3 regions of the Paenibacillus sp. FSL F4-0125 genome follow, and region 3 is predicted to be linked to each of the others. Evidence: riboswitches for the same ligand, from Rfam matches in the RefSeq annotation. Region 3 holds a riboswitch; each other region holds the start of a gene.
The links. A riboswitch is a leader RNA that binds a small molecule or an ion and turns the genes downstream of it on or off. The one in region 3 is predicted to bind cyclic di-AMP.
Positions count from the first base shown of each region.

Region 1: it holds a riboswitch for cyclic di-AMP, as region 3 does, so the genes downstream of both, NST74_RS11020 (KamA family radical SAM protein) here and NST74_RS00590 (C40 family peptidase) in region 3, are expected to answer to the same signal.
Region 2: it holds a riboswitch for cyclic di-AMP, as region 3 does, so the genes downstream of both, NST74_RS02615 (hypothetical protein) here and NST74_RS00590 (C40 family peptidase) in region 3, are expected to answer to the same signal.

Region 1 is NZ_JBBOZJ010000001.1:2,578,760-2,585,951, reverse strand. It holds gene NST74_RS11040 (mannitol-1-phosphate 5-dehydrogenase) at 1-122, opposite strand, end outside; gene NST74_RS11035 (HAD family hydrolase) at 165-827, opposite strand; gene NST74_RS11030 (ABC transporter substrate-binding protein) at 1,355-2,380, shown strand; gene NST74_RS11025 (AraC family transcriptional regulator) at 2,520-4,187, shown strand; cyclic di-AMP (ydaO/yuaA leader) riboswitch at 4,236-4,379, shown strand; gene NST74_RS11020 (KamA family radical SAM protein) at 4,517-5,686, shown strand; gene NST74_RS11015 (hypothetical protein) at 5,688-6,413, opposite strand; gene NST74_RS11010 (fluoroquinolone export ABC transporter permease subunit) at 6,410-7,123, opposite strand; gene NST74_RS11005 (ABC transporter ATP-binding protein) at 7,120-7,192, opposite strand, start outside.
Region 2 is NZ_JBBOZJ010000001.1:572,749-579,940, reverse strand. It holds gene kdpA (potassium-transporting ATPase subunit KdpA) at 1-103, opposite strand, end outside; gene kdpF (K(+)-transporting ATPase subunit F) at 116-193, opposite strand; gene NST74_RS02620 (hypothetical protein) at 320-736, opposite strand; cyclic di-AMP (ydaO/yuaA leader) riboswitch at 927-1,116, opposite strand; cyclic di-AMP (ydaO/yuaA leader) riboswitch at 1,537-1,702, shown strand; gene NST74_RS02615 (hypothetical protein) at 1,835-2,326, shown strand; gene NST74_RS02610 (hypothetical protein) at 2,343-2,864, shown strand; gene NST74_RS02605 (hypothetical protein) at 2,997-3,356, shown strand; gene NST74_RS02600 (hypothetical protein) at 3,887-4,078, opposite strand; gene NST74_RS02595 (ABC transporter permease) at 4,112-5,401, opposite strand; gene NST74_RS02590 (ABC transporter ATP-binding protein) at 5,394-6,296, opposite strand; gene NST74_RS02585 (ABC transporter ATP-binding protein) at 6,301-7,192, opposite strand, start outside.
Region 3 is NZ_JBBOZJ010000001.1:120,102-127,293, reverse strand. It holds gene NST74_RS00605 (YwhD family protein) at 1-33, opposite strand, end outside; gene NST74_RS00600 (M1 family metallopeptidase) at 137-2,143, shown strand; gene NST74_RS00595 (hypothetical protein) at 2,155-2,985, shown strand; cyclic di-AMP (ydaO/yuaA leader) riboswitch at 3,200-3,338, shown strand; gene NST74_RS00590 (C40 family peptidase) at 3,392-3,820, shown strand; cyclic di-AMP (ydaO/yuaA leader) riboswitch at 4,181-4,322, shown strand; gene NST74_RS00585 (C40 family peptidase) at 4,328-4,819, shown strand; gene NST74_RS00580 (GNAT family N-acetyltransferase) at 5,049-5,534, shown strand; gene NST74_RS00575 (c-type cytochrome) at 5,662-6,018, shown strand; gene NST74_RS00570 (4a-hydroxytetrahydrobiopterin dehydratase) at 6,101-6,388, opposite strand; gene NST74_RS00565 (hypothetical protein) at 6,617-6,910, opposite strand; gene motA (flagellar motor stator protein MotA) at 7,117-7,192, shown strand, end outside.

The DNA of each region.
Region 1 (7,192 bases), 2.5 Mb from region 3:
TGCAACTGCGCAATCTTGTTCTTATTCCTTCCGACGAAACAAACATTGTAACCGGAGTCCGACAACATAGGTCCAATAAAACCTCTGCCAATATTGCCCGCTCCGAAATGTACGGCTCTCAATTTGGTATCCCCCTTTAATTTTAACTCTGTTTCTCAGTTTCTCTATACGAAGCAACGCTGAGTAACTACATGGTCAAAATCAAGAAGACTTAGATTATCTATTTTGTGATGCTGTTTATCGAATTCAAGGAAATTAGTAATCTCATTAGGAGTCACAATACAACGGATACCAGCTGCTGCTGCTGCCTTAGAACCATTCGGTGAATCCTCAATGGCAACTGCCTCATTAGGGGAGATTCCAAGACAAGCTAGTGTTTGGTTGTATAGCTCTGGATCTGGTTTTACTTTTGCCACATGATCTGCCGTCCGAATACATTCGAAATAATCGCGTATGCCCAATTGATTCAAGTATTTCTCCACCCATTCCAGTGAAGAGCTTGAGGCCAGCCCTATGCGTAGTCCAGCTTTTTTGGCAGAATCCAGATAATGCTGTATACCTGGCCGAATCGTTTCCAATTCCATAAGTTTGCTATGTCTCTGTTTAACAGCCTTACTGAAAGCCTCTTTATCAATGGCAAGCTTAAGATCAGTCATCAAGTACTCATAAGGATTAAAGCTGTTTAAGCTTGTGCCAATGCAGGTGGAGTACTGTTCAAGCGTCAAATCCACTCCATATTCAGCATAAGCCTCGTTAAAAGCGGTGTACCAAGCAGTCTCCGTGTCGATAATCGTTCCGTCAAAATCAAAAATAATGCCTTTGATCACAATCAACCATCTCCCTCGTATTATGTTTGGTTAGAATATCTTACGCAAAACCGTCTATAAATTCTACAAATTGTCATTTCAGCTTGCGTTGGACTATAAAAACCATAACAAAGGCTTTCCACTGACGTCAAGGGCGGTAGATAACATGCCACGGTATGATAACGATTACAATCAATGAGGACAATCCTGAATTTTTTGATCACATAAATGACTTAATCTATAACAGTAATCAGATTCAAAAAAACACCACAATCCTATGTGCTTCAAGGGATTTCTCCTTCCATGTTTGTCATGAAGACAAGCCCTCCCTTCTTCTCTCCATTCCCGGTATTTAGAGTATTTTTCCAATCATCTGAAAATAATTCAAAAAAAATTTTAAACACCACCTTTTTGCATGATTGTACAAATCTAATGACTGAATTATGTTTTGTCCATTGAGTAAAAAGAGTCTATAAATTATGATGAATTCAATCGAGAATGATTATCATTATTGGTAATCGTTATATATTTTAGGGAGGCAATAAAAAATGAACAAGGCAAGACAGTCCTTCGCTGTGTTATGCGTACTCTTTTTGATGAGTACATTGCTGCTAGCATGCGGAAACTCAAAGGAATCATCTTCTGGTAATAGTACGACCAACGCAACTGGAAATTCTTCTGCTGCGAGCACGGCACCATCAACGGAGCCCTCCGACAGCAGTGCAAATGAATCCGCAACGACTACCCGCTCCTACACGGATTACATAGGACATACTGTAGAAATCCCTGTGAAACCACAGCGAATAATCTACTCTGGAGAAACATATGGCGATTTGCTCGCTCTCGGCGTACAAGCGGTAGGGTATCCTCTATCCATGGGTGAAGGCCAGGTCTTTGAAGATCAGTTACAGGGTGTCGAGGATGTAGGCTTCCCTATCAATCTGGAGAAAACATTAGAGCTTCAACCTGACCTAATTATCTATGCGGGCACAGACGAAGCTGATTTTGAGCAGCTGTCCAAAATCGCACCTACAATCATTTTTGATACCTTTGCCCCATTACAAGAACGTATGCTGGACATTGGTGGAATTCTTGGTAAAACAACAGAAGCAGAAGCATGGCTAGCCCAATATAAAACCGCTGAAGAAACTATGTGGAAACAATTGAAGTCTGCTGGTATGCAAGAAGGTGAGACAGCTTCGGTCTTCACTTATTATCCGGGAGACAGACTGTTTATAATGGCGGCGACTGGACTTTCACAGGTACTCTATGGGGAGAATGGCTTCAAGGCAACTCCAGCTATTCAGAAGATACTCGATGAAGGTAAAGGCTTCCAGGAAGTATCTATGGAAGTGCTTAAAGAATATGCCGGAGACCGTATATTCATCTTGACTCCAGTTGCGGAGGAAGCAAAACAATCCACAGAAAATCTATTAAAGAGCCCTATCTGGAAGAGCCTTCCTGCCGTTAAGAATGGATATGTCCATACGCAGGACATCATGAAGACCTCCAGTGATGCAACTACAAGAGAATGGCTGCTCGGCGAGATTCCTCAGCTATTGAATATGAAATAACCCTCCATGATCGAGTGTTTAGCACACGGCTGATAGAAAACTTCAAGAAGCATATCAACAGCTGTTGATATGCTTCTTTGTTTTATATACAATAAGTTCATTGATAATCATTCTCACCAAAAGAACGGAGGCTGAACCTATGCTGCAAACATCATCGTCCTGCCCCCCGCTCCACTCCCTGCTGTTTCAGCTGATTGATGCCGAACTGATACTTCAAGCTGCCGATTCAAGCCCTGTATCACGTACAACTCATGACTACACCCTTCTCGTATTTACCGGGGGAAACGGGCAACTGAACCTCGATGATCAGAGCGTGATGCTGAGTACAGATAAATGTTATCTACTAGCTCCCGGAATCTCCTATAGTACGAGCAATCAGGAAATGACCATGTATTATTATCTCATCACCTTTTCAGCAATTTATACAAAAGAGCATCCAGAACGTTATTCTGGCGAACTACTTTCAGGCAGACGCGAATTAATTGTCCACCCGTTCACTAAGGTACTCCGTCTTGTGGAAGATTTGCTTCTGAACAAGAATAGCTTCGATGATGTGCAGCAATTCAAGCGACAATTGAAATTCCAGGAATTGATGCTGCTATTTTTTGAGCATAATTATCCTTCCAAGCATCTACCAAGTCCCACAGAATCCGTAGAAATGACTATACAATTCATAGAGGAGCATTATACAGAGAGCATCAGCGTGAAGCAGTTGGCTGAGCTGGCGGGGATATCGTTCTGGCAGTATACACCGATCTTTCAACAGCTTACCGGCAAAAAGCCACTTGAGTACCTGACCGATCTGCGCATTAGTCATTCCAAGCGCTTCCTGCAGGAATCGACGGAACCGCTGCGTGAAATCGCCAGACTGGTAGGCTTCTCCGATGAATATTATTTCAGCCGCCGCTTTCGGCAAAAAACCGGAGTTACCCCCGGACAATATGCGCATCAGCGAGGTCGTAAGCTTACCGTCAAAGATTGGACAGGCCATGAAGTGGAGATTCCAGAGCAAGCGAGACGCATTGTCTATCATGGAGAGACACTTGGCGACCTTCTCGCACTAGGCGTGAAGCCCATCGGAGGAGATGAAGCATTCGTGCGGAACAGCGTCTATAAACATCGGCTTAAAAAGCTCGCCAATGTTGGTTTCCCGCTGGACCCGCAGCTGACCGCTTCACTTAATCCAGATTTGATTATTTTGGCCAATAGTGATGAAAGAGCCTATAGGACCGTTTCCGGTATCGCCCCGACACTCACCTTTGATTCCTTTGCGCCACTCGAAAGTCGAATGCGAACACTAGGCAGCTGGCTCGGTAAACAACGCGAAGCCGAAGCGTGGCTGGAATCATTTACAATCAAAAACGCTGCCATGTGGCAGCAGCTTTACGAGACCAGTCTCCAAGCCGGAGAGACTGCCTCTGCTTTGGTCTATGACCACGGAAATCATCTGTATGCTATGGGAATGTCCGGATTCTCCACAGCGCTTTATGCCCCATGTGGTCTACAACCGACAGAGGAGATTCAAGCCATACTGGATGAAGAATTAGGGTTCGCTGAAGTTGATCCAGCGCGATTGCCTGCCTATACTGGTGATTACATCTTCATGCTCATTCCTGAGCGTCCAGACTCACTGGCTGCTATGGAACGACTACTAGACAGTTCACTTTGGAAAAGTCTTCCGGCAGTACGTCAGGGACATGTTTATCTGCTCGACGGAAGCAAATGGAACTCTAGTGATGCGTTAACTCGGGAGAAGCTGCTAACGCTTCTACCTAAACTGCTCAGTGGAAGCACCCCTAGTAATTGAAGGTGAATCTAGGATTCCCTTTTGACTTTTCAAAACTTCATGGGGTATACTTTACCTACGCTTAATTTCCAACTTTTACAGTTGAAAAGCGGGGGAACCAGTTAATTGGGGCGAATCATTGAGCATTAGAATGTAGGGTACCATCTTACCCGAGTCCGTCAGCTAACCTCGTCAGCAGTGGATGGGTCTGCTTTTCATGTTATTTACATAACCAGAGACCCTTGCTAAGGGTCTCTTTTTGTGTTTTTTTGGACCCTGCTGGCAGTAGATTGGCCTTTGACACTAAGGCTTCCTCTTTTCTCACACAAAGGGACAAAGGAGAGATGTAAGTGCAAAAGGTAAAGTACATCACGGATATTAACAAAATTGCTATGTTGTCTGATCTGGAAAAAGAGAACTTGAAAGAAATCACGGACAAATTTGTTTTTCGTGTGAATGACTACTATCTGTCTTTGATCAACTGGGACGATCCAGATGATCCCATTCGTAAACTGGTTATCCCTAACGAAGGTGAACTGCTGGAATATGGACGTTGGGATGCTTCGGATGAAGACACGAATTATGTGGTGCCGGGTTGTCAGCACAAGTATAAAACAACAGCATTACTGATTGTATCCGAGGTCTGCGGAGCCTATTGCCGCTACTGCTTCCGTAAACGCCTGTTCCGAAATGACGTGAAAGAAGCGATGTCTGATGTCTCTCCGGGTCTGGAGTATATTGCAAACCACCCTGAGATTAACAACGTTCTTCTTACGGGCGGTGACAGTTTAATTCTCTCCACACCAAAGCTAAGATCCATTATTGAAAACTTAAGAAGCATTGAGCATGTCAAGATTATCAGATTAGGTTCGAAGATTCCCGTATTTAATCCGATGCGGATCTCTGAAGACGAAGAGCTGCTGGAGCTGATTCGTACTTACTCTACCGAAGACAAGCGAATTTATGTTATGGCGCATATCAATCATCCTCGTGAAATCACACCTGAAGCCAAAAAAGCATTTAAAGCCCTCCACAACGCTGGGGCAATTGTCGTAAATCAGACCCCCGTCCTTAAAGGCATCAATGATGATCCCGTTATATTGGGAGAATTGCTAGACCGACTCTCATGGGCTGGCGTAACACCTTACTACTTCTTCGTGAATCGTCCCGTTGCCGGAAACCGAGATTTTGTATTACCTCTTGAGCAAGTCTATCAAATTGTAGAAGAAGCCAAAGCCAGAACCTCAGGACTTGGCAAAAGAGTACGCCTATCCATGTCACACACCTCCGGAAAGATAGAAATTCTCGCCATTGATAACGGAAAAGCCTATCTTAAATATCATCAATCCAGAGATCAGGAATACGGAAAGTTCATGATTCTAGATTGCCCTAAGGATGCAGAATGGTTTGATGACCTGCCCGGAAATGAGGAATATTGGACCCCTCCTGTGAAAAAAAATGACGCTATTATTTCTGTTAATGCGTTATCAAACAAGACTGCGGATCTGATTTGTAAATAATTCAATCAATTCTTTTTATATAAATCCTGACCAAGATACTCAGAAGACTCAAATGAAATATAAGCCCCACCATAAAGCATGCAATCACACTAAAACCACTAGCATCTTCTATAGCAAAAAACAACTTAGCAGGCCAATACGTAGGAATCCACGCACCTGTGAATTGCCATGGTGATGGAATAAAATACGCTACGATTGGCCCTGCTATAAACAAACCACCTATCTTAGATAAAGCTAAGCCTTCTACCTTATTTGCAGCAAAAGAAGCAAGAAATAAAGCAAAGCAAGGGGCTTCAATTGCTAATAATAAAAGAATGTATATATGCTCCAATTGGAAGTCAGATAAGCCTGAAACTACAAAATACACCAATGATAGAAGTGTACAAAGTACAGATGGAAGAACTAGACGATACACCATGTACCCCTTACGCATTAATGGCGTAACCGCGTAATAAGAGATGATGTTCTCATCACGTTCATCAAGCATTAAAAGACCTGTCATCATACCGGTCAGCATGGGAAAGGTCATTACTAAAAAAATCGCAGCAAAGCTACTGTATTCATTTAAATCGAAAGCATAACCGTTTGTAAGCCACTCTGCTGCTATTGGAAATCCAAATCTTGAGACGACTAAAAGTGCTAAAGGAGCAAAGATCCCGACCATAAGCACCGGGTCCAACCCAGCATGACGGATATCGCTTAGAAAAAGCGTATGATACTTCTTCATCTCTTGACTCCTCCCTTGCCTATGCGCATCATTACATGTTGCTCGAAGGACCTTTTTGCCCAGACATATATCACAACATTCCAGAGCAGTAATATCGATATGGAGTACATGTAATTGCCAAGTGACATAGCTGAGGTTCCCGAACTCAACAAGCGAAGTGTTCCTTCTGTAGGTAATAATAGAAAAACATTGGAGTTCCATATCTTAAAATAACCAAGTAACGGCAGTATGAAAGGTAGTACGAATACTTGTGAGAGTAAAATGAAACCATTAATCGTCTGGCAACGAGCCACTACTCCAATCGACAATAGCGTCATAAAGCTTGACGTTAGAATGATTCCAATAGAAAATCCTATCGGGGATTGCGGAACTCCACTCGCTGCTGCATGAATAACCCATGCGGCTAAGAGGGACAGTACAGATAATGAGCCGGCTTTTGAAAGTAAATATTCCCTAACACGAATCGGAGTAACGAATAAAGGATCAAGGACACCCTGGTCTCTTTCCAGCAGCACAATCCCACCAGCCAGAATAAGCCCCAAGGCACTAGGATCGCTAAAGGTCAATAACAGCATCGTTTGTTCCCGATAATGATTAGGAATAAGATGTAGCAATACCAGATAGAACGTACAGATAATGATGTAGATCCAATAAAACCCATGCCGCCATTGAAACCGGATGTCAAAGGCAAACGCAGATCTGAATCTCATGTTAACTGCCTCCCAGTAACGTCAATGAATATTTGTTCCAAAGACGCCTCCAGCGAATGAATGGTTTCT
Region 2 (7,192 bases), 450 kb from region 3:
TACGATTGGGTTCATTAGAAAATACATGATATAAATACGTGCCCATCGGCTTAACCAGCAAGATGAGAATGACGATTACAGCTACGATTTGCAAAATGCCCATGAATGCCCCTCCTTAAAATTTCTCCGGATGAATTAATGCGTAAACCAGATATAAAAACAGCAGTAGGGTAACAGCGATGACTAGAATCACAGCTTATCCCTCCCTGTATCCTCAACTACACCTGCGCACCAGCGCATAAATCCATAAAACAACCCGTAAATTACAGCTAACGAAGCCACCATATACAGATCCATCATATCTCCCGCACTCCTTCTTTTATCCTTGATGAGGTGATTTATCGATCAGAAAATCAGCATCACCACTGTGGGAATAGATTACATAACTTGCACCAAGTCTTTTATAGACCAATCTAGGATTTATTGAGCTTGTGATCACAAAAATCGGCTGTGTCGTCCAGGTGCGGCACATCTGAATGTAGCGGCAGCATAACGTAAAGCTGCTCTCGAACAGATATACCCGGCCTACCGGGAACGGCGGGCGAAACCAAGTATTCTGATGGCGGGTATCTACTAGAACGACTTTCTCAATCCCCATCTCTTCAAGTAGGGACTTCTCAGGCAAGTTGTTGGTCAATCCCGCCATCTTAATGCCTCTAAATTTTAGAAGCTTAATAAAATGTTCTCCTGCCTTCGTTGGCGCACATACCAGTACATATTCATTCTGATCTGTCATCTCTTATTCTCCTCAAATGCTTTGCTTGTAAGATCAGAGCTTGATCACCCTGGTCTTGAAAGAAAAGCTACCGCTAATGATGAATATAACGACCTCTTCGTGAGGTTTTCCATAAATGCTTTGCTTAAAAAAGCACAGCAAAAAGCCACAAAGGATTCTCCTCTGTGGCTCGCTAGCGGTCACATTGCACTCATCCTCTCTCCATACGCTTACGAGGTTAGCTGTCGGATTCGGGCGGTGAGAGTCGCCCTACCTGTATAGATGCGAGCTCACTCATATCTTCTACAGGATTCACCCCATAACCGGCTTCCGACTCTCACATCGTCTGCCGATTGTTGGTTCCCCCGCTTTCCTTATCGGAAATTAAGCGGATCAAATATTCGATTGTTGTTGAAACAGGAGTAATCATACCCTTATGCAGGAAGTATTGTAAAACGTGATTGATGCCAAAATAATGCAAATTAAAAACTATTTTCGCATTGGATAGCGCTTACTTGATATTCAATCTCTCTATATCTCTTGTTTTCTCGAATTTGAATCAATTAGCGAAAAGCGGACGGACTCTGTGATTTTATTCACCACAGCTGGAGAAATCACCAAAAATCGCCTATATAGGAAAGGAAACGAGAAGTCGAGATTAAACGAGAAAGAAGCTCGATAACACGCAATAAATACCTATTTGGCAGGATTTTTCGTCGGAGTTGGTAGGATACGGTTCAAATTGCGCTCAAAAGAACACTTTCTGCTTTTACAGAAACACCTTGAAAAGAGTATGATTCGGATTGAATCTATTTCACGAAATACAATCAACGCTGAGTTCCTGTATTTGCAGGGAACGGGGGAACCATCGGGCCACATGGCCTACTTGGGGTGAATCCGAAGGAGACTGTTCAAGTCTCACATAGGTAGGGCGACTCTCACCGTCCGAATCCGACAGCTAACCTCGTAAGCGTAAAGAGAGAGACCCTTGATCCGCCACGCTTTGGCACAGGTGTGTATGCCTGTATTCCAAAACCGCAGCAGAGGTCCTCCTCTTGCTGCGGTTTTTGCGTTACCTGAACCTACCCGGGTAATAGCATGCTGGACGGGGTGAAAGGAATGAAACACTATTATTGGGGAATACAGCAAGGGCTGCTTGAGCCGATAAGTCTAAATTATGTTTGCTTTGGAGCGTTATGGTTCGAAGAGGATCATCACAGAACTATTGTCGGCTATGCATTTGGTCAGAACCAAATTGAATCCTTGCGCCATTTCAGCAGCCCTTCTACTTGTGAGTGCTGTATGGACCGAAGAATTATATACGAAATATATAAAAATATCAGAGAAAAGCAGCAGCTGCAGGATTGGTCGGCACATCAATGTTTTCCGTGGCTCGCCGCTTTTAAGAAACCTTGGAAGGACGTTGCTATTGGTTGGTACGTAATGAGATCCCGCAGCACCTTCCCCTTACATTTATCCATTATACGTAAACAGAAATTCCGACTATGGCTGGAGCATGCCGCAGTCTGTGAGAACGAAGCTGAAATGCTTGCCTGTATAGAGAAGGCTAACATTACTCATCATGTTGAGCTTAAGTTTTTGGAACCCTAGGAAGGAGAAACTTGTCATGGACCAGCGAAGACTATCTCGCATTGAAGTATTCGTCTTTGATTCACCTGAGCCTATTCACTATGGTATGGAGGCTGATCCAGGCAGCCGGTATGGCATCCTGAAACTTACCTGTAAAGGGGGTAGCAGCTGGGGGGCATGTCTTATCTCAGTCAATACCAAAACCTTCGACCTTATTAAATGGAGTTCTTTTCTCAGAATGATATACCACTGCCGGCTTGAGGAAGCGATAGATAAAGTACGTACCCATGGTTCAGAGTGGGATCAGACTCAGTTTGAGCTAGTGCAAGATGCTTTACAGGATTTAAAAGCCAAGCTGCAGGGGAAATTCTTGGCAGATCATATTGAGCAAGGTCGTCTGTACAGAGCTGTCGCCGGTGGAAGAGATTCCAGAGAGGGGCGGCTATACTATAAACCATCTAAGACCGTATCCAGTATTGCGCTTCAAAAGCATAGTTATCCAGAGCCTGATACCGCCGAGCTTATCAACAAATCCATTTCTTACTTTTCAATATTATAGGTTCATCCCATAACCCATTCTGAAAGGATCGTGTTTATCATGCCTGACCCCTTACCTGCCGGATCGCCCCGTAGAACTATATTTGCAGAGTGTGTTCAAAAGAATACGAATGATATCTATGCGCTCAGTTCTATGTTGTTACAACAATCAGCAGAAGCGGAGAAAGTTACTATCCGAACTTTTAAAGAGCTTCATAAAATATTCCTTCAAAAAAGCTTCGACAGCCAGCTATTCTCTATCGAAGCCTACCGCTCTTGTATCCGACAATGCGCCGATTATTACGCACGCCGGTCTCTCCTGTCTGCCAAGGCACTGCCTTGGGAGGAGCAGCTCGTAAAAGTGATGTGGTATGGCCTAAAGCTATCTTTACCTCAAATTAGCATTATCCTGCAAAAGAGCGTTCCTGTACTGAAAGATCAGCTTAGACATGTGCGGGAGCAAATGACTGCTCAAGAGGATTTGCTGCCCAGCGGTAATTTGTCCGTTGTTTAGCCCTCGGAGCTCACTTTGGCCGAAAAGCTAACTAGCGTAGTTGGAGGGCTGACATTCAGTATTTCAACCCTCCCGTGGGAGTTACTTCATATATAATTGAATATAATCTATGAGGGTATGACTAATGATTGGGACAAGGATATTATTATTTCGAGTATAAAGATAAACAAAATAAATAAATGATTAAGGCATTATAAACAAAAAAGATCAAAGCATAATAACCAGCTTTTTCACCACCGCTATCCGCCCTATAATTGCCGAATTCCACCTTAGTGAAATACCTCATCCTGCTCACTCAACCTCTCCCCTATATGCTTTCTCTCTAATAATCGCGTTATAGCCCTTTAAATAAAAAGTTTTTTAAGAGACTAATCTCAGCTTATATCACCAATTCCTTTTTTGTACATTTTTTTCACTAAAATTACACAAATACCGAACTGACTTTTTCTAACGCGATCATTTCGCTTTTTACTCTTTTCGAGCATATAAAAAAGCCACGGCATCTGCCGCGGCTTCCTTATTTCCTACTATTACGACTTACTCTTACGTGCCTTACCGTACATCCACAATCCCGCAATCATCCCCACCATGGCAATACCAGTCAATACACCCTGAGTGAAATCCATCAAAACGGACCCATTGGTCGAGAGCATTCTACTAACCGTAGCCAGAGATACCGAACTCATTAAAAGCATCATATTGTATTGTTCACTTTTAGTCATGATTACCACTCCTTAAAAGTTATATGAAGCCAATTAGATCTTGTAAGCCTTCATCGCTTTTCTGATCTCTTTAATACTTGGACGTTTGCCGTACATCAATACGCCTGTGCGATAGATCTTGGCAGCCAACCACCCAAAGATGAACGTAGTAACAAGCAGGATGGCTAATGATACAATAACTTGCCAGATCGCTACTTCACCAACACCAATTCGGAGCAGCATGGTCAATGGAGAGGTGAAAGGCACATAACTCGCTACCTTAACCAGCAGAGTATCCGCATTGGAGATACTAAACAGCGGAACATAGAATGCTACGAAGCCTAACATCATAATCGGCATAACCGCTTGGCCAAGATCCTCTGTACGGCTGACAATCGAACCTACAGCTGCATACATCAAGGCATAGAGGAAATACCCTAGCACATAAAGAACAATTCCATAAAGCAACAAGTTAATATTAAGCTGGCCTAAATCCAGGTCTAAATCTTTCAAAATCGTTGCATTATGCGGAAGCTTAAGATTGACAACTACCGCTGCGATAATGACGCCAATCTGTAATAATCCTACTAAGAAGACACCGATAACTTTACCGAACATTTGCGCTAAAGGTGAGGCACTTGTAATCAGAATCTCCATGATCCGTGAGCTCTTCTCTGAAGTAATCTCAGCCGCGATCATATTACCGGTCATCATGATTGACATGAAGAACAGCATAAGCATGGCGTATACAATGACGTAATTAATAGCTGGAGCGGATTCCTGCGACGCATCCTTATCTCCCGCAGTCCCATCAGGGTTGAGCTGCTGAGTAGCTATCTGTACCGGTGTTGACATAGCAGCAATCTGCTCCTGCGTCAGCTTGTCGCCAACGACGAACTGGGTGTTGGCCTGCTGAAGGGCATTTTGGAGATAGATTTGTACATCGCCCTTCAATTCACCATTTTCACTATAATAAGTAACGGGTGGAAGTCCTGCGCCAGTAGGTTCCGCAAAAGTAACATACCCCTCTACAGTCCCTTCATCTAAAGCTTTCTTTAGCTCCGCATCATCGGCAGAAGTATACTGCACAACTTTTGCCTGCGGCATTCCCTCAGGTGAAGTATAGGCCTTCAACAACTCTGCCGCCTGATTTCCTTCTTCCGCGATCACAGCAATTTGAGTCTCTGCGTTTGTTGTAGAATCACCCTTAAACTGATCGATGATGTACGGAAGATTCATCCCAATACTGAGCAGCAACACTAGAATTAACGTAGTAATCATGAATGATTTCGTTCTTACTTTATTTTTAAAGGTAAAGCCAATTATTGTCCCCATCTTATTCATGAGATTCACCCACCGCTCTGATAAAGATTTGATTTAACGTTGGTTCCTTAATTTCAAAATGCTCCACTTCACCCTGCGCCATCGCCTGCTGTAGGATACGTTGTGCTGCGCCGATCTCACTGATTGACAACAGATAACCTCGCTCCTGTCGCTGTACTGCTGTTACACCTGCAATTGATTCTAGACCGGTCACTTCGTTATCCGTACGCAACAATACTTGTTCACGAGGATACCCACTCTTAATCGTACGAATATCGCCCTGTACGACAGTATTGGAACGATCCAAAATCGTAATATTACGGCAAAGCTCTTCAACATGCTCCATCCGGTGAGTAGAGAATAAGATGCTCGTTCCTTGATCTCGCAATTCTTTTACCGTATCTTTCAGTAGTTCCACGTTAACAGGGTCCAAACCACTGAAGGCTTCATCAAGGATGAGAATTTGCGGCTTATGAACAACTGCGGCGATAAAACCCATTTTCTGCTGATTCCCTTTGGAGAGCTCTTCAATCTTCTTATTGTAATAATCCGGAACCTCAAACCGATCGAGCCAGTAGCGAAGGCTCTTATCCGCATCACTAGCCGACATCCCGCGAAGACGTGCCAAGTAGACGATTTGATCGCTTACCTTTACCTTTGGATATAATCCTCTTTCTTCGGGTAGATAGCCCATGATTTGTTGAAGTTCGCTGTTATACGGCTTTCCATTATACAAAATATTCCCGCCATCAGGGTAAATTAGGCCAAGCACCATACGCATTGTGGTTGTTTTCCCTGCACCGTTTGCCCCCAGTAATCCGTAAATTTCCCCCTTGCCTACCGTTAGGTTAATTCCGTTTACAGCGGTTTTTTCTCCATATTGCTTCATTACACTTTCCAGCTTTAAGGCTTCCATTTCTCTAGTCCCCTCTCTTGTGATCAATCAGGATAGGACGGTGTCCCTGTGTCCATAAGCCTAATATTTCGTCCAATTCCAAACTGCGACTCTTGATAACCTTTACGCCCAAGTCCTGAATGCGTTTCTCGTTCTTAGAAAATTGTTCTATGATAAAAGAAGCTACACCCGGTGTATCCATGGTAAAGTTTATGCCACCCGGTAATTCCGCTGACAACTCAGCAAGCTCCTCTTCATCTGCAACATGTACCCACACCTCGGTCCAAGCACCGAATAGACTGTCTTTTTCGGCCATACCCAGCAGTTCACCCCTATGCATAAGCACGATATAATCTGCCAGCCGCCGTACCTCTTCCACAATGTGTGTAGAGATAATCATCGTTGCATTAGTCTCTTCCATATACTTACGAAGCGTCTCCATCATAATCTTCCAGGCAAAAGGATCAAGCCCAGAAGAGGGTTCATCCAGTAACAACAGACGTGGACGTGACGCAAGAGCTGCAGCAATTTCAAATTTTCGACGCTCACCCTTAGACATCTTCGAAAGTTTCATATGATACGGGACTTCAAAACGATCCATCAGCTCCTGAAAAAACGGCTCATCCCAGTTCGGATACCAATGCTTTCGAAATCGGGCCGCTTGTTCCGCATTCCAGTGATTTTCTTCCGAAATCGAATTCTCAGGAACGTATGCAATAGACTGTCGAAGCTCTAATGGCAGCTCGCTATCGTACTTATTTTCAAACCAATAAATATCGCCTTCCTCTGGGTTCGTCAGCTGGAGCAGTAGATTCAGTAGCGTGCTTTTGCCAGATCCATTCTGACCTACCAAAGCTGTAATATAACCTTGAGGCAGATTCAGGTTTAGCGGTCCAATTGTCTTGCTACGCCGCTGT
Region 3 (7,192 bases):
CTGTTTCTTGCCCTCCGGTTGTATGTTGTCCACGAGTGCACACCCTTCCTCTTACGAATAATTTAATTTTAGCTAATAATGCGGCGATTGCAAACATATACATCCCGTAGATGCTTGTCACGGGAGGAATCACAGTATGAAGTCACTGTCATTAAGGTACATTATCATCTTTGCGACCCTGGCCGCCCTCGTGCTACTAGGAGGAATATGGGTCTATTCGGGGGATAACTCCACAACTTCTGTTACTAGCTTTGTTTTAAAAGAGGCCAAGTCCTCCAGTGGCACAGCTCCTGCTGCTGCACCACAGCAAAATCTTCCTGATAGCGCCCCCGTTCCGGCAGAGGAAGCATTAAGTCATCGGGTTGTCGAGTACCACATCGATGTTCAGCTTGTTCCAGATACAGAAACCTTAATCGCTTCTGAGACGGTAACCTGGACACACCCCGGTGTAAAACCTGTAAGTGATCTATATTTTCATATGTACCCAAATGCTTTTGCCTCACCAGATACTACCTTTATGAAGGAATCCGGAGGAACGCTCAGAGGTGACACCATGCCAGAGAACGGCTTCGGAAGTATGACTCTAACCGATCTGCGCACGACAGAAGGAACATCGCTAATGCAACGAGTACAATTTGTACAACCTGACGATGGTAACGTCAACGATAAGACACTCCTAAAGGTGCATCTCCCACAACCGGTTAATGGAGGAGAAAGTGTCACGCTTAAACTAAAGTACGAGGTCCAGCTTCCCAAAATATTTGCCCGTATGGGTACATCAGGGAATTTCGTGATGGCTGGGCAATGGTTCCCAAAGCTTAGTGTATACGAGCCTATGGGCACACGCGGGGTTAAGGAAGAAGGCTGGGATTTACATCAATATCACGGCACCTCTGAATTTTACAGCGATTTTGGCATCTTTAATGTAACGATTGCAGTTCCTTCTAACTATACGGTAGCTGCGACCGGATTTCCTGTAAAGAATGCCAAACTGAAACAAGATCAAAAAATATATCAGTTCTACGCTGATGATGTCCATGACTTCGCTTGGGCGGCTTCCCCTGATTTCACAGTAGCTGAAGAAGCCTTCTCTACACCAGAAGTACCTGGTGTACGGATCAAGGTCTATCTCGATCCATTGCACAAAGACTTAAAGGAACGATACCTTCAGGCCGCTAAGGCTGCCCTGACCTACTTCAGTAAATGGTATGGTCCTTATCCCTACTCCACTCTGTCTATTATCGTTCCACCTAAGGAGGGCAATGGTGCAGGAGGAATGGAGTATCCTACGCTCATTACAGCCTTTGGAGCCACGGACTCTTCACCTGATACTTCACTTGAGAGAACCGTCGTTCATGAAATTGGCCATCAATACTTCTACGGTATGGTCGCCAGCAATGAATTCGAAGAGGCTTGGTTAGACGAAAGCTTTACTTCTTACGCTGAAGACAAACTCATGGAGCAGGAATATGGTGTCAAAGCTAATCTCCCTCTGCAATCTAGCCTGGTGACCAAATCAGAGCCGCTGAACTTAGAGACATGGAAATATGACGGGGCAGAATCGTATAGCCGAAATGTATATATTCGCGGAAAGCTAGTACTTAAGGATATTGAACGCCAAGTAGGCGCTAAAGCAATGAACAGTATCATGTCTACTTACGCACGTAAATTCCGTTTCCAGCATCCCACTACATCTGATTTTCAAAAAGTCGTTGAGAAGGTAACCAAAAAATCGTGGCAGCCTTATTTCGAGGATTATGTTTATGGTGGCGGTGCTCCTGATTTCTCAGTAGATACGATTACGATTAAAAAGAATGGCAGCAGCGAGGCTCAGAGCTACGAATCCATAGTGAAAATTACAAACAAAGGGAGTCATTACGTTGACGTTCCCATTAAATTTACATTCGCTGACGGTTCTGCGGCAGAGCGGGTCTGGAACGGTGAAGGAGCAGAGACTACGTTTCAGCTGTTAAGCGATAAACTTCTCCTCTCTGCTGAGATTGATCCAGAGCATACCGTTCTTTTAGAAAACAAACATCTTAATAACTTCAGACTGGCGGAAATAGAGCCCAAAACACTCTCCCGCTGGACGTTAAGTGTAACTAAATTAGTTGAAACCGTGCTCGGAACTCTTGTCTGGTGAGGTGAATGATTGTGAGAACATCGATAACCCGCGGCTGGCAAAGCATGAAGGAGCAATTTTATATTCTGATTCTGCTCTTCATCTATCGACTGCTCTGGGGCTACTTTATGTACGGCTTCATCCGGTCTGCTATCGTTCCAATTCTACTGCGCTACCCAGATAAAGACGCTGGAGGCAGTGGAATGGGTAGACTACTCTATTATGTCGAAGGGCAGTTCAGCTTGAACACAGATCCTGAGATACGTAATTGGTTATGGATGTTCCTAGGGCTTGTTCTCTTACGACTGCTGCTCTCCCCATTCATAAGAGCAGGATTACTACATGAACTCCATCAGGAGAGAAAAGGAGAGCGGGGCCTGTTCTTTTTTCCCGGCATGAAGGTTTATGGATTTCCAGTGTTTATTTTTAGTTTAATCGAATGGGTGCTGGCTTTATTGCCGTTATACTGGCTCGCTCCAAAAATGTACGGGCTGTTCTTATCTTCCTTTCTGAACTCCTCTTTGTTACTTCATCTAGTTCCATACGTATTGGCATGGCTTATATACATCTTTATGGTTCGCCTGTTCCTTCTATATATGCAGTTTGGTTATACCAGCGGTACGGGGATGTTCTCCTCCCTATTCATCTGTATAAAGTCACTGATTCCAGCAATAGGCATTTCAATCATACTTGGTGCAGCGGGCCTTATCCTTTTGCTGGCGTGCGGACTATCCGGTATCTTCTGTCCTGGCCTGCCGGCACTTCTTATTCGTCAACTCTCATCACTGCCCTCGACACTTTTCAAAATGTGGGGAATCTCCGCTCAATATCATCTATGGCGCAGTAAAGCATTTCCACAATAATTTATGGCATTACAACACATAATATAAGAGTCCCGGTTCCTGAATCAGGAGCCGGGACTCTTTCGCGTTACAGACAAATTATGACGATTTGCAAAATCGTAAAGACTTTGTTACAATAAGTCCTGTTCCATTAGTAACAAGTTTGTAATCATTTGAAACGATTTCTACATAACTTCATGTATTCATCGTAGTCTTGTCGATAAGTCACTATCTGGTGCATAAAACGCCGAATTCCTTGCACCGGGAAGTGGGGGAACCATATTTTGGGTGAATTGATCTCGCTTTGCAGTGATCATAGGGGAACCTTCTACCGAATCCTTAAGCTAACCTCACAGGCATTGGAAGGGGTACAATTTTTTTGAAGAATTTAAGAAAAGCATGCGTCGCTGCGGCGCTGGGACTTGTGATGGCGTTCTCTATTGGTGGAGGAAGTGCCTTTGCAGATTCTAAGATGGACAGTGTTATTTCAAAGACAATTGGAGTTGCCTATAAAACCGGAGGCACTAGCACTGCCGGGTTTGACTGTTCTGGATTTACTACGTATGTATTCAAGAAGGTGGGTCTTTCTTTGCCCCGCACTTCAAAAGCTCAATATAATGTTGGAACTCCTGTAGCCAAAAGCAAATTGCGTTCAGGTGACCTAGTTTTCTTTAACACATTGGGCAACGGCGTATCCCATGTCGGCATTTATGTTGGAAACGGAAAATTCGCACAATCATCATCTTCATATGGCGTGACCATCACTTCACTTAGCCAGTCCTACTGGGCCAACCGCTACGTTGGCGCTAAAAGAGTAATGAGTACTTCCTCATATCAAGCTGTAGCCTACGATTAATACTTCCCCACAACTATAACCTCACATTTACAACTATATAGACCTGGATTTGATTATTACCTTAATCGAATCCAGGTTTTCTTTTGCCTTATTATAATCTTTACACCTCTAGAATAGACTTTAAACACTTTTATTTGATAAAAATTTCAATAAATATAAAAATAAGTTTAATATTATCGCTTACATATGCATTTTGTCTTTAAATATATGAATTTTTCTGCATGATTAGGTTAAAAACGATTGCCAAGCGGCACTCTGTTTGTTACAATAACTGCAGTAAGATTTTAGTAACATTTTTGTAATCATTAAGTTGTTATTTACAAAGGTTTTGTCATGTATTGATTACAAGCTATTCCTAATCAACAGTCTGAGCCGAGTTTCCTAACTATTAGGGAAACGGGGGAACCAACTTTGGGTGAATTGACCTCCATTTTTAGAGGGGTCATAGGGGACCTTCAACCGAACCCTTAAGCTAACCTCGTAGGCATCTGGAAGGGGTATAAACTTTTGAAGAAGAAGTTAGCAGCAGCTGTACTCAGCTTTTCCATTATCTTCACCATCGGAGCAGGAAGCGCTTTCGCGGATTCCAAAATGGATAAAGTGATCGACAAGACCATCGGAACTAAATACGTATCCGGCGGGATCTCCACAAATGGATTTGATTGCTCCGGATTTACAATGTATGTTTTTGATAAAATCGGTATCAACCTACCACACCAATCAGGTTCCCAGTATCAAATGGGTACTGCTATCTCCCGAGATGATTTAAGATCAGGAGATCTTGTATTCTTCAATACAAGTGGTAAGGGTGTTTCCCACGTCGGCATTTATGTCGGTGAAGGCAAGTTTGCACACGCATCTTCCTCACGCGGTGTAACGATTAGCTCCCTGAGTGATAGCTACTACGTAAAACGCTATATCGGTGCTAAACGGATTATGAGCACTGATGCTTATCATTCTGTTGCTTCTGAGACAGAAGATAATGATGATGTTCAATAAGTAGAACGTACATAGGCTCTTTTCCAAGAGGTCAATTCTTGGGGAAGAGCTTGTTTTTTTGTCTTATTTAATATTTACCCCTCTCAAAATTTGTAAAACAATATTCCTTATAAATTTTCTGAGTCGATGCCCCCTCTTTTTGTATATAATTAGTTACAAGTATAAACGCCTTCGGCACTCGTAATGACGGCAAGCGTTATAACCCTCGTGAAAGGAGGTCTTTGACCTTATGATAAATCCCTCGGTTACTTTTCATGTAACTCCTATGGAGACTAGTCACGCGGAAGAGATATGCAATTGGAATTACACCCCCCCTTATAATATTTACGGCTGGATGCCGTGGGAACAAATGCAGGCTCTAGGCATCGAGTTCGGTGATCCTCAGCTACGGAATGAGCAATATGTCTCCATATTAAATGGGCAAGAAGCTTTGTGTGGATTCGCGCAGTTGTTCCCGATGGAAGGTGTTGTACGTTTGGGGATTGGCATGCAACCTGATCTATGCGGTAAAGGGCTAGGCAAATTATTCATGGATGCAATCGTGCAAGAAGCCTTGCTTCGTTATCCTGAGCGTGAGATTGATCTAGAGGTATTGACCTGGAACCAGCGGGCGATCCGAACTTACCAAAAGTGTGGATTTACGATTACAGATACGTATGAGCGCCTAACCCCATCAGGAAACAAACCTTTTTATTGCATGGTCTATGAGAAATGATATTAAAATCCATATTTTTCAATCAATTGATGGTATTATCGTTCATTTTTTTGTCACAAACCCTATGATAACGCTTCACCTTGAGCTATAATGTAGGGAGCAGCTTACATAGAAGGGACGAACTGGGATGCAGAAATGGATCATGAGCGGTTTGTTTTTTGCCGCCTGTGCCTTTGCGGTAGTACTTATGTTTACACTTCCAGGTAAAGAAGAGGTAGCTGAACAGAATAAGCCCACAATGCCGGTAGTTCAATTGGATGCGGCAAAGGCAGAAGCAACCGTGAAAGCCAGCTGTATTACCTGTCACGGCGATCAGCTTCAAGGTGGAGTTGGCCCTAGTCTTCAAAATGAAGGTGGTCAGCACGATGCTGAAGAAATCTACAGCATCGTCACTAAGGGACGCGGTCAAATGCCTTCCTTTAAAGAAAAGCTAGCCCCTGAGGAGATCGCAAACGTCGCCCTCTGGCTTTCAGAGAAAAAGTAACTACTTAAGCAACTAAAAACGCCCGTGCCAGAAGATAGTTCACTATCTGCGCACGGGCGTTTATTTATGAGTTTGGGTGATCCTAACGATTTTTCTCAAAGGCTTCATTAAATTCATGTGCCTCTCGAATATCTAGAGCTGTAATACCGTCTTCCTCATTTGATTTCAGTCGTAAAGTCACTGTCTTATAATCAATCGTAATATGTGGATGGTGATCAAAGGCTTCTGAAATGGTGGCTACTTCATCAACGAAAGCAATACCCTTCATATATTGGCTGAACATATATTTTCGCACCATGGTATTCTCTTCCAGCTTCCAGCCTTCCAGCTTGCTGATCTGCTCACGCAGTTCTTCTTCGGTAAATAACAATTCGTTTCCTCCCTTACTAAAAATTGCAGTAAAATCCGCAGGTCCCTTTACTCGTCTTATTCGTTAAACAAAACATCCCTTAGCTTCTGAGGTCCAAGGGATGTGCCAGGATAAAGGCAATATTTTCGATTAAATGTATTCAAGAATCCCAGCGATTATAACTCGGCTACACCAATTTTAACACGGGCTACTAACTACGGGCAAATTACACCCCGCCGCCCCCTCTTCTTAAATCAAAACAACAGAGGCTAAATCCTCTTCTCCGACTAAAATATTAATGCGGTGCGTGTCCTTATCGTAGATGATAACGCCGCTCCCCACCTCAATCATAGGTTCATTACCCAGCGCGAAGAAAAGATCCTCAGCCAGTGCCTCCCATACCTCCATCTTGGATTCCTGGGGCAATTCCTGCCACTCTTCCGGATCCATTTCAAAAAATAAGTACCCATCGGAAATTCTTCCGACAGCCTCGGTCAAATCTGTTAGGATTTCACCGTAATCTCTACCATGCTTTACACCCACATGTATCACTCCGTTTTCTCCACAGATGAATAATTACTTACCTTATCCATTATAGCCGAAAAAATGACTTCACAAAAAACGGAATGATGTCGATAAATAAGAATATACGTTATTCGGTTTCGCACAGAGTGCCTTGCCGCTATTTCAAGGATGATATACGCGGCTTTGTCGGAACACATCTTATAATCTCATGGACGAGGTGCATAATGGAAATTTCAACAATACTCGGTTTAATTTTTGGTCTAGTTGCAGTAATTTGGGGTATGATCCTCAAGCACGCTC